Regions from separate parts of the Hominilimicola sp. genome, predicted to be linked through region 3. Evidence: predicted binding sites of a transcription regulator. Region 3 holds the regulator's gene; each other region holds the start of a gene.
The links. Region 3 encodes Rex, which represses fermentation and respiration genes when NADH is low (regulators of the CRP and FNR family bind a similar motif). Its sites were predicted from a motif close to ATTGTTAANNNNTTAACAAT; they were not measured.
Positions count from the first base shown of each region.

Region 1: gap (type I glyceraldehyde-3-phosphate dehydrogenase) is a predicted target of Rex. The motif match lies at 1,126-1,145, and genes of this name have one in related genera.
Region 2: ACLTU0_RS07770 (phosphoenolpyruvate carboxykinase (GTP)) is a predicted target of Rex. The motif match lies at 3,795-3,814, and genes of this name have one in related genera.

Region 1 is NZ_JBKVWU010000009.1:28,151-33,943, forward strand. Features, by position in the region: gene rpoC (DNA-directed RNA polymerase subunit beta') at 1-1,011, shown strand, start outside; gene gap (type I glyceraldehyde-3-phosphate dehydrogenase) at 1,252-2,265, shown strand; gene ACLTU0_RS02300 (RsmF rRNA methyltransferase first C-terminal domain-containing protein) at 2,514-3,869, shown strand; gene ACLTU0_RS02305 (BlaI/MecI/CopY family transcriptional regulator) at 3,881-4,234, shown strand; gene folE (GTP cyclohydrolase I FolE) at 4,255-4,833, opposite strand; gene ACLTU0_RS02315 (radical SAM protein) at 4,834-5,514, opposite strand; gene queD (6-carboxytetrahydropterin synthase QueD) at 5,526-5,793, opposite strand, start outside.
Region 2 is NZ_JBKVWU010000065.1:5,882-11,674, forward strand. Features, by position in the region: gene ACLTU0_RS07755 (S-layer homology domain-containing protein) at 1-245, opposite strand, end outside; gene ACLTU0_RS07760 (TPM domain-containing protein) at 433-1,182, opposite strand; partial or broken gene ACLTU0_RS07765 (LemA family protein) at 1,184-1,747, opposite strand; gene ACLTU0_RS07770 (phosphoenolpyruvate carboxykinase (GTP)) at 1,891-3,672, opposite strand; gene ACLTU0_RS07775 (DUF6062 family protein) at 4,202-4,954, shown strand; gene uxuA (mannonate dehydratase) at 4,995-5,793, opposite strand, start outside.
Region 3 is NZ_JBKVWU010000100.1:742-6,534, reverse strand. Features, by position in the region: gene ACLTU0_RS09300 (Gldg family protein) at 1-630, shown strand, start outside; gene ACLTU0_RS09295 (DUF4340 domain-containing protein) at 627-2,006, shown strand; gene ACLTU0_RS09290 (alpha/beta hydrolase) at 2,009-2,806, shown strand; gene ACLTU0_RS09285 (redox-sensing transcriptional repressor Rex) at 2,964-3,602, shown strand; gene ACLTU0_RS09280 (Asp23/Gls24 family envelope stress response protein) at 3,615-4,430, shown strand; gene uvrB (excinuclease ABC subunit UvrB) at 4,451-5,793, shown strand, end outside.

The DNA.
Region 1 (5,793 bases), on a different contig from region 3:
GGTGAACTTATAACAGACGTACAGGCTAATAATATTGTTAATGCCGGTATCGAAAAAGTATATATCAGAAGCGTACTTACTTGTAAGTCAAAAATCGGTGTTTGTGCTAAATGTTACGGTACAAACCTTGCTACAGGTGAACTTGTTAATGTCGGTGAGGCAGTTGGTATTATTGCCGCACAGTCAATCGGTGAACCGGGTACACAGCTTACAATGCGTACTTTCCACGCCGGCGGTGTTGCGTCAGGCAGCGATATTACACAGGGTCTTCCTCGTGTCGAGGAACTTTTCGAGGCAAGACGTCCAAAGGGTCTTGCTATAATCTCAGAAATCGGCGGTACAATTACTGTAACAGAATCAAAGCGTAAGAGAGAAGTTACAGTTGCCAATGACCAGACAGGTGAAGCTAAGACTTATACAATTCCATACGGTTCAAGTATTAAAGTTCATGACGGTGACGTTATTGAGGCGGGTGACGAACTTACAATGGGTTCTGTAAACCCTAATGATATTCTTCATATCAGAGGTCCTCATGCCGTTCAGGTTTATATCGCGCGTGAAGTTCAGAGAACATACCGTATGCAGGGTGTTGATATTAACGATAAGCACGTCGAAGTTATCACACGTCAAATGTTGCGTAAGGTTAGAGTTGAAGAGGCAGGCGAAACTGATCTTCTTATCGGTTCACTTGTTGATAAGTTTGAACTTGAAGAGGCAAACGAGAGAGTTAAGGAAAAGAGCGGTACTGAATTTGCAACTGCATCTCCTGTACTTCTTGGTATTACTAAGGCTTCTCTTGCAACCGAATCATTCCTTTCAGCCGCATCATTCCAGGAAACTACAAAGGTTCTTACAGATGCAGCTATTAAGGGTAAGGTTGACCCGCTTCTTGGTCTAAAGGAAAATGTTATCATCGGTAAACTTATTCCTGCCGGTACAGGTATGAGTATGTATAAAGATATTAATATTACTATCGACGGCGAAGAAGTTGACAACGAAGAAATAGAATAAAATAATTATGAACTGCTGTGAATTTTCATAGCAGTTCATTTTGTTTAAAAAAATTATATATAAAACTGATATAAATAGGCTGCTTTTTGTGCAAAAGGAAGAATTAATCATTAAAATGATATAAATTTAACATATAGGCTTGTATATTTTATAAATTTGATGTAAAATATATATAAATGGGCATATACTATGCTCACTCAAAGATAAAAAAATATATATATTTTTTAGGAGGAATTTAAAATGGCAGTTAAAGTTGCGATTAACGGATTCGGACGTATTGGACGTCTTGCATTCAGACAGATGTTCGGCGCAGAGGGTTATGAAGTTGTTGCTATCAACGACCTTACAAGCCCAAAGATGCTTGCTCATCTACTAAAGTATGATTCATCACAAGGTAAGTATGAAAAGGCTGATACAGTTTCAGCAGGTGAAGATTCAATCACAGTTGATGGTAAAGAAATCAAAATCTACGCTTTCCCTGATGCAAATAATTGTCCATGGGGCGACCTTGACGTAGACGTAGTTCTTGAATGCTCAGGTTTCTATACATCAAAGGAAAAGGCTCAGGCTCATATCAATGCCGGTGCTAAGAAAGTTGTTATTTCAGCTCCTGCAGGCAATGACCTACCAACAATCGTTTACAACGTAAACCACGAAACACTAAAGAAGGGCGACAACATCATTTCAGCTGCTTCTTGTACAACAAACTGCTTGGCTCCTATGGCAGACGCACTTAACAAGTACGCTCCAATTCAGTCAGGTATCATGTGCACAATTCACGCTTACACAGGTGACCAAATGACTCTTGACGGTCCTCAAAGAAAGGGTGACCTAAGAAGATCAAGAGCTGCTGCTGTAAACATCGTTCCTAACTCAACAGGTGCTGCAAAGGCTATCGGTCTTGTTATTCCTGAACTAAACGGTAAGCTTATCGGCTCAGCTCAGAGAGTTCCAACTCCAACAGGTTCAACAACAATCCTTACAGCTGTTGTTAAGGGTGACGTTACAGTTGACGGTATCAACGCTGCTATGAAGGCTGCTTCAAACGAATCATTCGGTTACAACACAGATGAAATCGTTTCATCAGATATCGTTGGTATGAGATACGGTTCACTATTCGATTCAACACAAACAATGGTTGCTGAAATCGGTGACGGTCTTTACGAAGTACAAGTTGTTTCATGGTATGATAACGAAAACTCATACACATCACAGATGGTTAGAACAATTAAGTATTTCTCAGAAAATTGCTAATCACAATTTGAACTTTTTTAAACAACTGCCTTTATGGCAGTTGTTTTTTTATATTTGAAATTTTCAAAAATTTCGTAGGGGCGATCATAGGTCGCCCTATTATGCTTTAAGTTTGTCAAAAATAGTTTTATCACATACAAAACCTCGTAGCGGAGATCATTGACCGCCACTTTTTTGTCTTTTATATTGACACGAATTAAAATTTAATTTATACTATTGTTATAGTAAAAAAGAAAAAGGGGATAAGTATGAAATTGCCTGAAAAATTTGAGGACAGAATGAAAAAAATGCTCGGAGATGAGTATGATGATTTTATAAAATCAATGGACGAAACTCCGATATTTACGGGAATACGCATAAATACATCAAAAGTCGGTGCAAAAGACGCAGTAATTAAGGAATTTGGTGAACTTCAGAATGTACCTTGGTGCAGCGACGGATTTTATGCAGATAAGTCTAAAATTTCAGGTAATCACCCTTATCACCTTGCGGGACTTTTTTATTTTCAGGAGCCGTCCGCAATGTCGACCGTATCGACTTTGAATATTGAAAGTGACGATTATGTACTTGATTTGTGTGCCGCACCCGGTGGTAAGGCTACTCAGGCAGGTGCATTTATCGGCAAAAACGGATTGCTTGTTGCAAATGAAATTGTAAAAAATCGTGCAAATATATTGTCTGACAATATAGACAGATTTGGTTTGACTAATGCAGTAGTCACAAATGAAACACCTCAAAGGCTGGCTGAAAAATATGTGCATTTTTTTGACAAGATTATAGTTGACGCACCATGCAGCGGTGAGGGAATGTTCAGAAAAGAGCCGCAGGCTGTGGACGAATGGAGTGTTGAACATACGGTTTCGTGCGGTGTAAGACAGAAACATATACTTGATTGTGCAATGAAAATGCTTAAAGGCGGAGGATATATTGTGTATTCAACGTGCACGTTTGCACCGGAGGAAAATGAGCAGGTGTGTGCGTATATGCTTGAAAATTATAATGTGGAACTTGTAGAACCGAATAATCTTGATATGCTGTCTAAAGGCAGAGGAGTGTGGTCGAATTCCGACTGTGATATGAGTAAAACACGAAGAATTTTTCCGCATAAAAATAACGGTGAGGGACATTTTGTGGCACTGTTTCACAGTTTGGACAATTACGAAAGTGAAGTAAGTAAGCCTAAAAAAACAAGTATGACGGACGCCGAAAAGGTATACAGACAATTTGAAAAAGAGTTTTTGAATACAGAACTTGACGGTGAATTTTGTCTGTTCGGAGAACAGCTTTACTTGAAACCGAAATGTATTGACGTTGATAAAATTAAGGTTGTCAGAAACGGTCTTAATCTCGGAATATATCGTAAAAACAGATTTGAGCCGTCATACGCACTTTGCCTGACACTTAAAAAAGAAGATTTTAAGAATACCGTTGATTTTGAATGTGACAGTGAAGAACTTAAAAAGTATCTTATGGGTAATACAGTCGAATGTGATAAAAAAGGCTGGAGTGCCGTAACCGTAAACGGTTATCCGATAGGTTGGGGAAAAGCGTCAAACGGAATACTGAAAAATCATTTTCCTAAATATTTGAGATTGAAAAGATAGGGAGAAAAATTATGAATTTGTTTGAATCTGAACGTAAGGTTATGGACGTTTTGTGGCGTGAGGGCAGTATAACCGCAGGTGAAATTGCAAAAATACTGAATATTGATATTGGATGGAACAGAAACACTACATATACAGTGATAAATAAGTGCATAAAAAAGGGTTATATATCGCGTGGAGAGGATAAATTTATTTGTACCCCTGTTATAACGAAAGATGAAGTAAAAAACGATGAATTGGAAGAATTGATGAAAAAATATTTTGATAATTCACCCGTAAAACTGTTTACTTCCGTTGTAAATTTGGCAGATAAACAGGAACTAAAGAAAATGAAGAAGATTATAAAAAATACCGCTAATCTTTAGATATTAGCGGTATTTTAATTTTAGTCTTTTATTAATTGATAAAATTCATTACGCAATTCGTGGTCGGTGTCAAAAAGACCGCGTATAGCACTTGTGCGTGTTTTAGCACCACGAGCCTTGATACCGCGAGCTGTCATACAGCTATGCTCACCCTCAACAACAACGATTACGTCCTCAGTATCGCAAACCTTTTGAATAACTTCGGCAATATCCGAGCAGATACGTTCTTGAAGCTGAAGTCTTTTTGAAACCATATCGCATATGCGGGCAATCTTTGAAAGACCTATAACCTTGCCGTTCGGAATATATCCGACATGGCAATGCATATTGTACATAAGTGCAAGGTGATGTTCACAGTGACTGAAAACTTCAATATCTTTAACGATTACAAGGTCGTTTGAGTCAACCTCAAAGCACTTGTTAAACATTTCAGCGATTTCGTCATTGGTGTATCGCATACCCTCAAAAATTTCGTCATACATACGCGCAACGCGGTCGGGAGTATCCTTTAATCCCTCACGGTCGGGGTCATCGCCAAGTTCTGTAAGAATTGTGCGTATAGCCTCTTTTATCTTTTCGTGATTAAATTCTTTTTTCATTTAAACACCTCTTTCTTCCGGATCCCAGATAACCTTGTGAAGTTGAATTTGAAATGTTGCGTCACAAAGCACAGGCTCTTTAAGCATTATATTGACAAGTTTTTGTGCGTCATACATTCCGTAAACCGCACCGAGATAAATGTGCGGCATTTCGGTATAAACTTGTTTTAACTTCTTGACTATATCAATAGTCAAGTTCATATCTTCGTCAGAGCCTATAACGAATTTGATAACATCGCAAGGCCGTAAATTAATAAAATTATTCCAAATCATTTTGTCGGTCATACCGCTTGACGGAAGTTTGTAGTCGATAGTAAAAAACAAATTATCCGACTTCGGCACTTTGCCGAGAAAATCAACTATATCAACTGCGCCGTTCGTTTCAATATTAACATCACAGCCGATTTCGGTCAGTTTTGAAACAAGCTCTGCACTGTCGGTATGAACAAGAGGCTCACCGCCTGTAAGCGTAACACGCTTGTAAGTCATATTAACCTTTGAAATAATTTCATCAACAGTCATTTCAGTATATTCACAAGGCGTTTCTTCACCGAACAGTGAATAAACCGTATCGCAGTACGAACAGCGTAGGTTACAGCCTGCAAGGCGTATAAATGTTGCACATTGTCCTGTTCGTATGCCCTCGCCGTCAATACTGTCAAAAATTTCGATTACTTTCATTTTGATTTTCCTTATAACAGTTTTATTTTAACATCATCTTTGATGTAGCTTGCTATGTTGTTCTGACTTTCCTGTACGTCAACACGATAACAGAATGGTGCAAGCTCATCGCAAATGTATTTCGCCAAGTTTTCGGCAGTAGGATTGAACGGTACAACTTCATTAATAACCTTGTGGTCAAACTTGTCTTGAATTTTGCGTTTGATGTGTGTAAAATCAAGAACCATACCGTTTTTGTCAAGAGTTTCACTTTGAAGATATACGTCAATTATCCAGTTG
Region 2 (5,793 bases), on a different contig from region 3:
TCTTTTTCATTCCATGTAAAGTTATAAACTTTTTCGCCGTACTGTTCCTCTGTTCTGCTCGAAAATTCACTGCACTCACTCGGAATTTCAACTCTCTGTTTAACGCTTTCCAATATTTTCTGCATATTCTCTCTTGCAGATGTTTCTGTTTGCTGTGTGGCTAACGTTTCAGCGGCTAAAACTGCCGGTGATACTGCCGATACAGTAAGAGCCAACGCTGATGCTACCGCTAATAATTTTTTCATAATTTTTTCCTCCTTGTTAAATTTATCGGATTATTTTTCCTTTCATATATAATACTTTTCAGCACACCAAAAGGTTGCATTAAATTAAAAAAATTTTTATTTACACAAAAGGGTGTTGTTTTTAACACAACACCCTTTCAGACTGTCGACAAATTATCCGGAACGTGCAAGATATGATTTTTATATTTTAAAATTTACCGCTGGCACCGCCGCCGCCGAAACTTCCGCCGCCGCCGGAGAATCCGCCTCCTCCGCTGCTGCTTCCGCCGGAAAAACCACCGCCATAGTAACCGCCGCCGCTATGATAGCCGCCACGTCCGCCACGTCCGCCACGTCCTTTGATATTAGTGATAAATACCACAATCGCTAAAACTATGAAAAACACTACATATGTCATTATTTCAACCATAGTGTCATCATCATCTTCTTCATCGGGTGTCGGGTCTTCGAGTTCGCCGATTACCGAATCATAAATCTGCTTAATACCCTCGCTGTAATCACCTGCCGACAAAGAATCTGTTGCATTTCTGATAAATCGACCGCACTTACCGTCATTTAAAACGCCCTCAAGTCCGTAACCAACTTCGATACGAATATCACGGCTATCCATAACAAGGAGAATAAGAACTCCGTTATTCGCGTCTTTATCGCCAATCCCCCATTTTCTCGCCGTTTCAATCGAAAAGTCTTCAAGATCGTTTCCGTCTATACTTTCCATTGTCAAAACAACAACTTGCGGTCCGCCGTTAACATTGTACGCCTTACCTTTTTCAAATATATAATCCTCTGTTTCACTGTCAATAACATTCGCATAGTCATTTATAAAAAATCTATCCGTATGATTCGGTATATCAACCTTTGCAAACGCACAAATATTTATAAATAAAACAAACATTGCGGAAATTAATGCCGCGAAACGTATCTTCCCCCTACTCATATCAATCAAAACTTACAGAAGGAGCAGATTGTGCCGCACTGTCTGCCTCAAACTGTTGTTTCTTTTCAAAACCAAGCATATTTGCAAATATGTTTGTAGGGAATGAACGTATTTTTACGTTATATTTTTGAACGGCGTCATTATAATCCTTTCTTGCAACACCTATGCGATTTTCCGTACCTGCAAGTTCATCTTGAAGTGACAAGAAGTTTTCGTTTGACTTTAATTCCGGATATGATTCCGAAATTGCAATCAATCTGCTAAGTGCCGATGAAAGTTCTCATTTGCCTCTTGCCTCCTCAACTGTTCCCGCACCGGCAAGTTTTGCACGAGCGTCCGAAACCGCAGTGAACACTTCCGTTTCATGTGCCGCATATCCCTTTACAGTATTAACAAGGTTCGGTACAAGATCCATACGTCTTTGAAGTTGAACCTGTATATCGGCATATGCCGTGTTGGCCGATTCTTCTAAACTTATAAGTCCGTTGTAACTTCCTATAATGCTTACCGCTATAATTACGATTACCGCTATTATAACACCGATAATTACACCTTTTTTCTTCATATTTTCTCCTCTTTTCTATAGATAATCTGTATATATTATACACTTACATTTTAACCTATGTGTCTATAAATGTCAACAAAAAAAGCAGACAAAACCATAAAGATTTTGTCTGCTTTTAAATTCTTAATACACTGTAATTAAAATTACTTAGAAAGGTTAGCCTTTAACTTAGCAAGTTCGTCAGCCATTTCCTGTGGAAGTAAATCGCCGAACTGTGCAAAATATTCTTCGATATTTGCAACGTCTTCAAGCCATACCTGCTTATCGATTGTAAGAAGACCGTTAATATCAACATTTTCGTCTTCAAGACCTGTTAGGTCGATATCTTCAGGCTTTGGTAGGTAACCGATTTCGCTTTCAACAGCGTCAACCTTACCTGCACATCTGTTAAGAATCCAAAGAAGTACACGCATATTGTCACCGAAACCAGGCCACATGAAGTGTCCTTCGTCATCTTTTCTGAACCAGTTAACGTGGAAGATTTTTGGAGCTTTGTCGCCAAGCTTCTTACCCATTTCAAGCCAGTGACCCCAGTAAGTAGCCATATTGTAGCCTACGAACGGTTTCATAGCCATTGGGTCACGTCTAACAACACCTACTGCACCTGCAGCTGCTGCTGTTGTTTCTGATGCCATTGTAGCACCAACGAATGTACCGTGCTGCCAATCTCTTGATTGATATACAAGCGGAGCACACTTAGCACGTCTGCCACCGAATACAATAGCCTCTACAGGAACGCCCTGTGGGTTTTCGAATTCAGATGAGATACATGGGCAGTTGATAGCCGGAGCTGTAAATCTTGAGTTAGGATGAGCAAGATTGTTACCTGCTGCAGAGTATTCAGGACCGTTAACCTTTGAGCCCTTCCATTCTGTTGCATCAACAGGAGGATTCTTGTCAAGACCTTCCCACCAAACTGTATTGTCTGCATTGTTAAGAGCAACGTTTGTGAAGATTGTATTCTTCTTTGTTGATTCAAGAGCATTGAAGTTTGTCTTTACTGATGTACCAGGAGCAACACCGAAGAAACCTGCTTCAGGGTTGATAGCATATAGTCTGCCGTCAGGACCGATGTTTAGCCATGAAATATCATCGCCGACTGTCCATACTTTGTAACCTTGGTTCTTTAGGTATTCCGGTGGGATAAGCATTGCAAGATTTGTCTTACCGCAAGCTGATGGGAATGCAGCACAGATATACTTAACTTCGCCTTGAGGATTTTCAAGACCAAGAATTAGCATATGCTCAGCCATCCAACCTTGGTTCTTACCAAGATATGATGCAATTCTTAGAGCGAAGCACTTCTTACCAAGAAGAACGTTACCGCCGTAAGCTGAGTTGATTGACCAAATTGTGTTATCCTGTGGGAATTGAACAATATATCTGTCATCAGGATTTACGTCTTTCTTAGCGTGTAGACACTTGATGAATTCAGCGTTTTCGTCATTTCCAAGTTGATCAAGAACCTTTTGACCGATTCTTGTCATAATAGCCATATTAAGTACAACATAGATACTGTCTGAAAGCTCGATACCGATCTTTGAGAAAGGTGAACCTATAGGACCCATTGAATAAGGGATAACGTACATTGTTCTGCCCTTCATTGAACCTGCATATAGTTTCTTTAGCTTTGCATACATTTCGTCAGGAGCCATCCAGTTATTGATTGGACCTGCTTCTTCTTCTGTAGGAGTACAGATAAATGTTCTGTCTTCTACACGAGCTACGTCGTTTTCAGCTGTTCTGTGATAGTAACATCCAGGAAGCTTTTCTTGATTTAGTTTAATCATTTCACCTGTTTTAACAGCCTCTGCTCTTAGAGCCTCAAGCTGTTCTTCACTTCCGTCAATCCAAACAACATTGTCAGGTTGACACATAGCTTTCATTTCTTCAAGCCATGCAAGAACTGTCTTGTTTTCTGTCATGGTAAAAATCCTCCAATACATTTTTTAATTTTATACAGTGTTATTTTGTAACATTGTTTTCTATTTTATTGACAAGTGCATTATAACATATTTTTTGTTTTTTTTAAAGAATTTATAATGATTTTTTTATTTTTTTATCAGTTACTATCAGAAATACGTTATTTTTTCGTTAAAAATGTGACGTTTTGCACAAATAAATCATAACCTTTTTGAATTTGCAGAATACAACTTTCGTTTTTGTTCTTGAAAGGCAGTCTTTTAGGTGTTATAATAACAATATAACCGAGTCTGCCGACAAAATGTCGGCAGCTCCAAAAATCACATCATAGATGTAATTTTTGAGCGTTTTCAGAGAAAAAATCACAAAGTTCCTCCAAAGTCGAAACTTTGGATTTTAAGTCATTTCTGTCGCACAGGTCGCCAGAAATGATTTTCAGTGAGGTTACACCTCACACTCCAAAAAAAATGTAGACAAAACCACAGTGGTTTTGTCTGCAATATAGCTATTTGAAAGGCAGCTTTATTACTTATGAAAGAACAAATTTATACAATACCGGTAAATGAAGTTTACGATACAGACTGCGAATGTCCGCTTTGTGAACTTGAGAAAAAACTTGAAAAAGAAACGCTTGACTACACACTCGGTGCGGCAATGATGGAGCCTGAATTTCGTATGGAATCAAACGAAAAAGGATTTTGCAACCATCACTATTCAATGCTTTTCGGTATGTCAAACAAACTTGCACTGTCGCTTGTGCTTGACACACATTTAGAGGAAATACGCAAAAAATTTGATACGCTGAAAAAATCCGCGTCGGCTTTAAAAAATCAAAAAGGCGGTCTTTTTAAGAAAACAGGCTCGGCCGATTTTGCAAAAGCACTTTCCGAAAAACTTGACGGTATATCGGACTGCTGTGTTGTGTGTGATAAAATCAATCACACTATGGAAAGGTATGCCGATGTGCTTTTGTATATGTGGGCAAATGACGAAAAGTTTAAAGAAAAATTCAATAAATCAAAAGGTGTATGCTTAAAGCATATGAAATTGCTTGTTGATACAGTACCAAAATCATTAAAAGACTCACAAGCCGCCCAATTCCTTGCCTGCCTGTTTGAAAAGCAAGAAGCCGAACTTTCAAGAATACAGGAGGATATACATAAATTCACACTTAAATTCGACTATCGCAACAAAGATATGGAATGGGGTACCGCACAAGACGCACCAATCAGAACAATCGACAAAATTTCAGCTTTTATCAATAATGACTACGAAGAAAAATGACAAAAAGGCGGTTGACAAACTATCAACCGCCTTTTTTGTGTTATTTTGAGCTTTTTTCAATAGCCTCCCACAAACCGTTTAGATATGTCGCACCCAACGCTCTGTCATAAAGTCCGTAACCCGGCATAGCCACTTCGTCCCATATCATTCTTCCGTGGTCGGGGCGGATAGGACCGTCAAATCCGATTTCGTAAAGTGCTTTCATTATTTCGTACATATCAAACGAACCGTCGGATGACAAGTGTGCCGCTTCCTCAAAATCGGTCGGTGAATTAAATTTAAGATTTCTGACGTGCGCAAAATGTATTCTTCCCTTTAATGATCGAATCATATCCGGCAAATCGTTTTCAAGGTTTGTTCCGTATGAACCGGAACAGAAAGTAACGCCGTTATGCACATCGTCAACCATTTTCATCATACGAAGTATATTCTGCTTATTAATTATAATTCTCGGCAAACCGAAAACGCTCCAAGCAGGGTCGTCGGGGTGAATTGCCATTTTTATATCGTACTTATTGCATACAGGCATTATTCTTTCAAGAAAATATTTTAAATTTTCAAAAAGCTTTTCATCGTCAACATCCTTATACATTTCAAAAAGCTCTTTTACTTTTTCCATTCTCTCAGGTTCCCAACCGGGCATAACCGTACCGTTCATGTCCTTTGAAATAGATTCAAACATCTTCTCGGGAACGATTTTATCAATATCATCTTGATTGTATGCAAGCACGGTTGAACCGTCGGGACGTTTTCTTGCAAGCTCACTTCTTGTCCAGTCAAATACAGGCATAAAGTTATAGCACACAAGATGAATGTCCTCTTTTCCGAGATTTTCAAGC
Region 3 (5,793 bases):
CTAAAGTCATCATGGGGCATAGGTGTAAGCGATAACCTTGTAATTGAAACAGACACATCAAAATCCGTTTCGTTGAGCGGAAGTTCGATGAGTCTTGTCGTGCCGAACGTAAAATCATATGAATTTACCGACAGTATAATAGACAATCAAAGAACTTTGGCATATTTCCCATATTCAAGATTGATAACTCAAGAATTTGAATCAAATGGCGATATATCTGTTACACCTGTTTTGACAAGTTCAGAAAAAGCATACACGACTTCAAATTATGAAAATGTTTCAAAAGTCGGCGGCGAGCAGGACGGTGAATATCCGGTCAGCGAACTTTCGGTAGATGCAAAACACGCCTCATCGGTTTATGTATCGGGAAATACTATGCTTTTAACCATAGACGAAACAACACTTACAAATAATTACGGACTTGCAAACTATGATTATTTTATGAATTTGACCAACTTTATGATAGGTAACGAAGAAAGCTTTACTGTAGATGAAAAAACACTTGTAAACAATGTTATTACATTATCTGATTTAGGTCAAACAATTATTTTTGCATTTGTTGTAATTATAATACCGATTACCGTATTAATAATCGGACTTGTAATTTGGATAAAAAGGAGAAATCTATGAGTAAAACAACGAAAAGCATAATTATAGCCGCGTCAGTGATTATAGTGCTTATTGTCGGAACGATTGTTATAAGTAATATTGACACGTCAAAAGATAATAATGTTGATACAACCGATGATTTATACAGTATCTATTCAGCTGATACAACCGATATTTTATCTGTAAAGTCAGAGAGTGAAAACGGTACAATTACAGTAAAAAGTATAGGCGATTCGGAATGGTCCGTAAATGATATGGATGCGTCTGAAATAGATTCTTCAAAAGCCGGTGCGCTTGTCGGTACAATTTCAACATTGTCATCAAAAAACAAGATTGAAGAAAATCCGGCTGATTTATCACAATACGGACTTGACAATCCACAAGTCACTGTTACAGTTGAAAAGAAAAACGGTCAGATTGATAAAATGATTATCGGTGATTTAAGTCCGACACTCGGAGAATATTTTGTGATGAAAGACGGCGATAATACTGTCTATACAATATATGATTTTAAAGTTGATACTTTAAAAAAGCCTATCAGCTATTATAAAGAATTCAATCGTTTCAGCATTAATATTGACAATATTAATGACATTAAAATTGTCCGCAGTGATGAAACTATTGAAATCAGAATATTAAGCAATATAAATAACAACACAAATAATGTATGGGAAATGGTACAGCCGTATCAGAGCGGTGCCAATGATGACTATATCGATAACAAAATACTTGCTCCGATAGAGGAAATTTCACTTACTACACCGATTGAAAATGCTGACGGCGGTTTCAGTGAAAAGTCGCCTGTTTTAATGATAACCGTTAAGCCTTACGACAATTCAACAGGCAAATACGGCGAAGAATATACCGAAACACTTACAATTGGTCGCACAGACGGTGATATGACTTATGTAAAATATAAGGAACAGGTATTTAAAGTTTCATCGGACATTATATCTTTTGCGAATGACTCGTCATACAACATTGTAAGTAAATTGCAGGCACTTGTTGATATTTCGGAAGTTAAGAGTGTAACGGTAGAGTATAACGGAGCAGAACATACGATTGATATAACTCATAACGATTCGGATATGACTTTTGTGCTTGACGGTCAAAAGGTTGATACAAAGATAACACAAGCAATATACAAGAGCATTGTCGGTTTGGCGGTTGACGGAGTATATAAAGACGAAACACTCGGCGATACCGTTATGAAAATAAAATATAAAGGTATCAAGAGCAGTTCTGATACAGAAATCGAATTTAAGAGTATTGATGATTTGTACTGTGCTTTAATCCGCAACGGTAAAACAGAATTTACAATCAAGAAAAGTAAGCTTAATGAATTTATGGATTTATTCACTACTTATGGTGAAAATCCGGAAAAGCAAGGAGATTAATTATGGAGAATTTATGGAATGACGTGATTCCTTATTGGAACGAAGAATTTATAGAGGCTGATGAAACAGCGGTAAGAAAACCGACTATAACGGCATATCCTGCACATTCAAAAGGTGCTGTTATTATTTTTCCGGGTGGTGGCTATGTAATAAGAGCCGACCACGAAGGTACTGCATATGCTAAGTGGTTGCAGTCAATCGGTCTTACTGCATTTGTGGTTGAATACAGAGTTGCACCGTACAAACATCCGGCAGAAATAAGTGACGCAATGCGTGCTGTTAAATATGTCAGATATTACGCCGACAAATACGGCATTGATAAGGATAAAATTGCAGTTATGGGTTCAAGTGCCGGCGGACATTTGGCGGCCTCTGTTTCTGTTCATTATGATAAGAAAATGTATGAAGATACAGATGAAATAGATAAAGAAAGCTGTAAGCCTAATGCGACAATTTTGTGTTACCCTGTAATAGATATGTTCGAATACAGACATGATGGTTCAAGACAAAACTTGATAGGCGAAAGAGCATTACATTCTGATAAAGAGCTTATGTCGCTTTATAAACACGTCACACCTAATACACCGCCTACATTTATATGGCATACATCATCAGACCAGGCAGTACCGGTAGAAAATTCTTTGATGTACGCCGACGCACTAAGCAAAGTGCAAGTTTCGTATGAAATGCACATATACCCAATCGGTTCTCACGGCTTGGGCTTGGCAGACAGTATACCGCACGTTGCACAGTGGAAAGATTCTCTTGAAAAATGGATAAAACTTAATGATTTAATTTAAGTAACTAATGTCACAATAAGTCAGTATCGGCTTGTTGTGACATTTTTTTATATGTGTAAAATGTCAAAATACAAAAAAATACATTTAAAAAGACTATACAAAACGAAATGAGTGTGATATAATAAATGTTATATAATTAACAAGGGGTTTAGAGGACATGAGTGAAAATGAAAAGAAAGTTCCTACGGTCGTAGTTAAACGTCTGCCACGCTATTACAGATATTTGGGCGAACTTTTAAAGCAGGATATAAAGCGTATTTCCTCAAATGCACTTAGCGTAAAAATGAACGTGACTGCATCACAAATCAGACAGGATTTTAACTATTTCGGCGGTTTCGGTCAGCAGGGATACGGCTATAATGTCGAACATCTTTATAACGAAATCGGTGACATATTAGGACTTAATGACGGAGATACTACTGTTATAGTCGGAGCCGGTAATCTCGGCAGAGCATTGGCAAGTCATGATACGTTTGAAAAAAGAGGCTTTAAACTTGTAGGCATTTTTGATAATGACATTAATATAATTGGTACAAAAATCAACGGTATAGAAGTTATGTCAATAGATAAGCTTGAGGAATTTTTGAATTCGCATAGAGTTGACATCGGAATTCTTACCGTACCGAAAGCGGCAGTAATGGAAACGGCTGAAAAATTAGTTAATTGCGGAGTTAAAGGTCTTATGAACTTTTCGTATACCGAACTTAAATTCGATAAGGACGTAGCGGTGGAAAACGTTCACCTTTCAGATCCGCTTATGACATTGTCATACAAAATCAAGCAAAATCAGAATTAAGGTGTTATAATTATGAGAGTTATCGCATTTGTAGGTCCGAGTGGAACAGGAAAGAGTTACAGAAGTGTTATGGTTTCGCAACAATACGGAGCTGACGCTATAATTGATGACGGCTTGCTTATTTCTCATGGAAAAGTTATAGCCGGCACATCTGCCAAAAAAGAACCGACAAAAATTGCGTCTGTTAAACACGCACTTTTTATGAATCCGTCGCAGGTAAATGAAATAAAAAAAGTTCTTAAAAGGAATAAGATTAAGTGCCTTATGATTTTGGGTACATCTGACGGAATGGTAAATAAAATTGCTAAAAATATCGGTGTTCATGAGGTTGAACAAATTATAAGAATAGAGGATGTTGCAACACCCGAAGAAATGAATATGGCACTTAGAATGCGTACAGTTGAAGGGAAACACGTTATTCCTGTTCCGACATTTGAAATAAAGAAGGAATTTTCAGGATATTTCTTGCATCCGTTAAGAAGATTTCAAAAAAATCTTGATTCGGAAATAACAACCGCCGAGGCTGATAAATCAATTGTCAGACCCACATTCAGTTATATGGGTGACTATATTATCTCAGATAACGTTATAAATTCAATAGCAATACATGAGGCACAAAAGATCAATGGACTAATTAAGGTGCAAAATATAAACCTAAGAAAAACAGGACACGGTGTACATATAGATATGACAGTCATTTTACAATATGGCTGTGATATTTTTTCTGTATGTAAAAATATTCAGCTTGCAGTCAGAAATAATGTTGAACAATATACGTCGATAAATGCAAGAAGAATAAATATACTTGTTAAAAATCTAAGGAAATAACCAGTAAGAAGGGGAGCTGTATGGATAAATTTGAACTTGTTTCTGAATTTAAACCACAAGGAGATCAGCCGCAGGCAATTCAAACACTTGTTGACGGAATAAAAAAAGGCGAGAAATGCCAAACTTTGCTCGGTGTAACAGGTTCGGGAAAAACTTTCACTATGGCAAATGTCATTGCACAAGTGAACAAACCTACCATTGTACTTGCTCATAATAAAACCCTTGCCGCACAGCTTTGCAGTGAATTTAAAGAATTTTTTCCAAATAACTGTGTTGAATTTTTCGTGTCGTATTACGATTATTATCAACCAGAGGCATATATTCCGCAAACCGATACGTTTATCGAGAAAAATTCACTGACCAATGATGAAATAGATAAACTACGTCACAGTGCCACATTTGCTTTGCTTGAAAGAAAGGACGTTATAATCGTAGCAAGTGTATCTTGCATATACGGTTTGGGCGATCCTGAAGATTATAAAAATCTTATGCTTTCTTTGCGTGTAGGAATGGTAAAAGACAGAGATGAGCTTCTAAAAAAACTTGTTTCAATGCAATATGAAAGAAATGATATTAACTTTGTCAGAAACAAGTTTCGCGTCAGAGGTGACGTGGTGGAAATATTTCCGTCCAATAACGGTGAAAACGCTATTCGTGTCGAGTTTTTCGGCGACGAAATAGAACGTATTTGCGAAGTAAACGTAGTTACAGGTGAAATTGTAGGTGTAAGGCAACACGCAGTTATATCTCCGGCCTCTCACTATGTTACAACCAACGAAAAAATGATTGCGGCACTTGCAGGAATAGAGGCTGAAATGCGTGAACAGGTTAAGTATTTCAAAGAACGTGATTTACTTATCGAGGCACAAAGAATTGAACAGCGTACAATGTACGATATAGAAATGATGCAGGAAATAGGATTTTGTCAAGGTATAGAAAACTATTCAAGACATATAAGCGGTCGTGCTCCGGGAAGTGCACCGTATACGTTGCTTGACTATTTTCCTGACGATTATCTTATGATTATAGACGAGTCACACGTTACAATACCGCAGGTGCGTGCGATGTATAACGGTGACAGAGCCAGAAAGGAAACGCTTATTAAATATGGTTTCCGTTTGCCGAGTGCGGCTGATAACAGACCTTTGAAATTTGAAGAATTTGAAGATAGATTAAATCAGGTAATATTCACAAGCGCGACACCGTCAGATTATGAAAAAGAACATTCAACGGTTGTTGCGGAACAGGTTATCAGACCGACAGGACTTCTTGACCCTAAAATAACAATTAAACCTACCGAAAATCAAATTGATGACCTTATCGGTGAAATTAATAAGCGTACCGAACAAGGTTTTAGAACGCT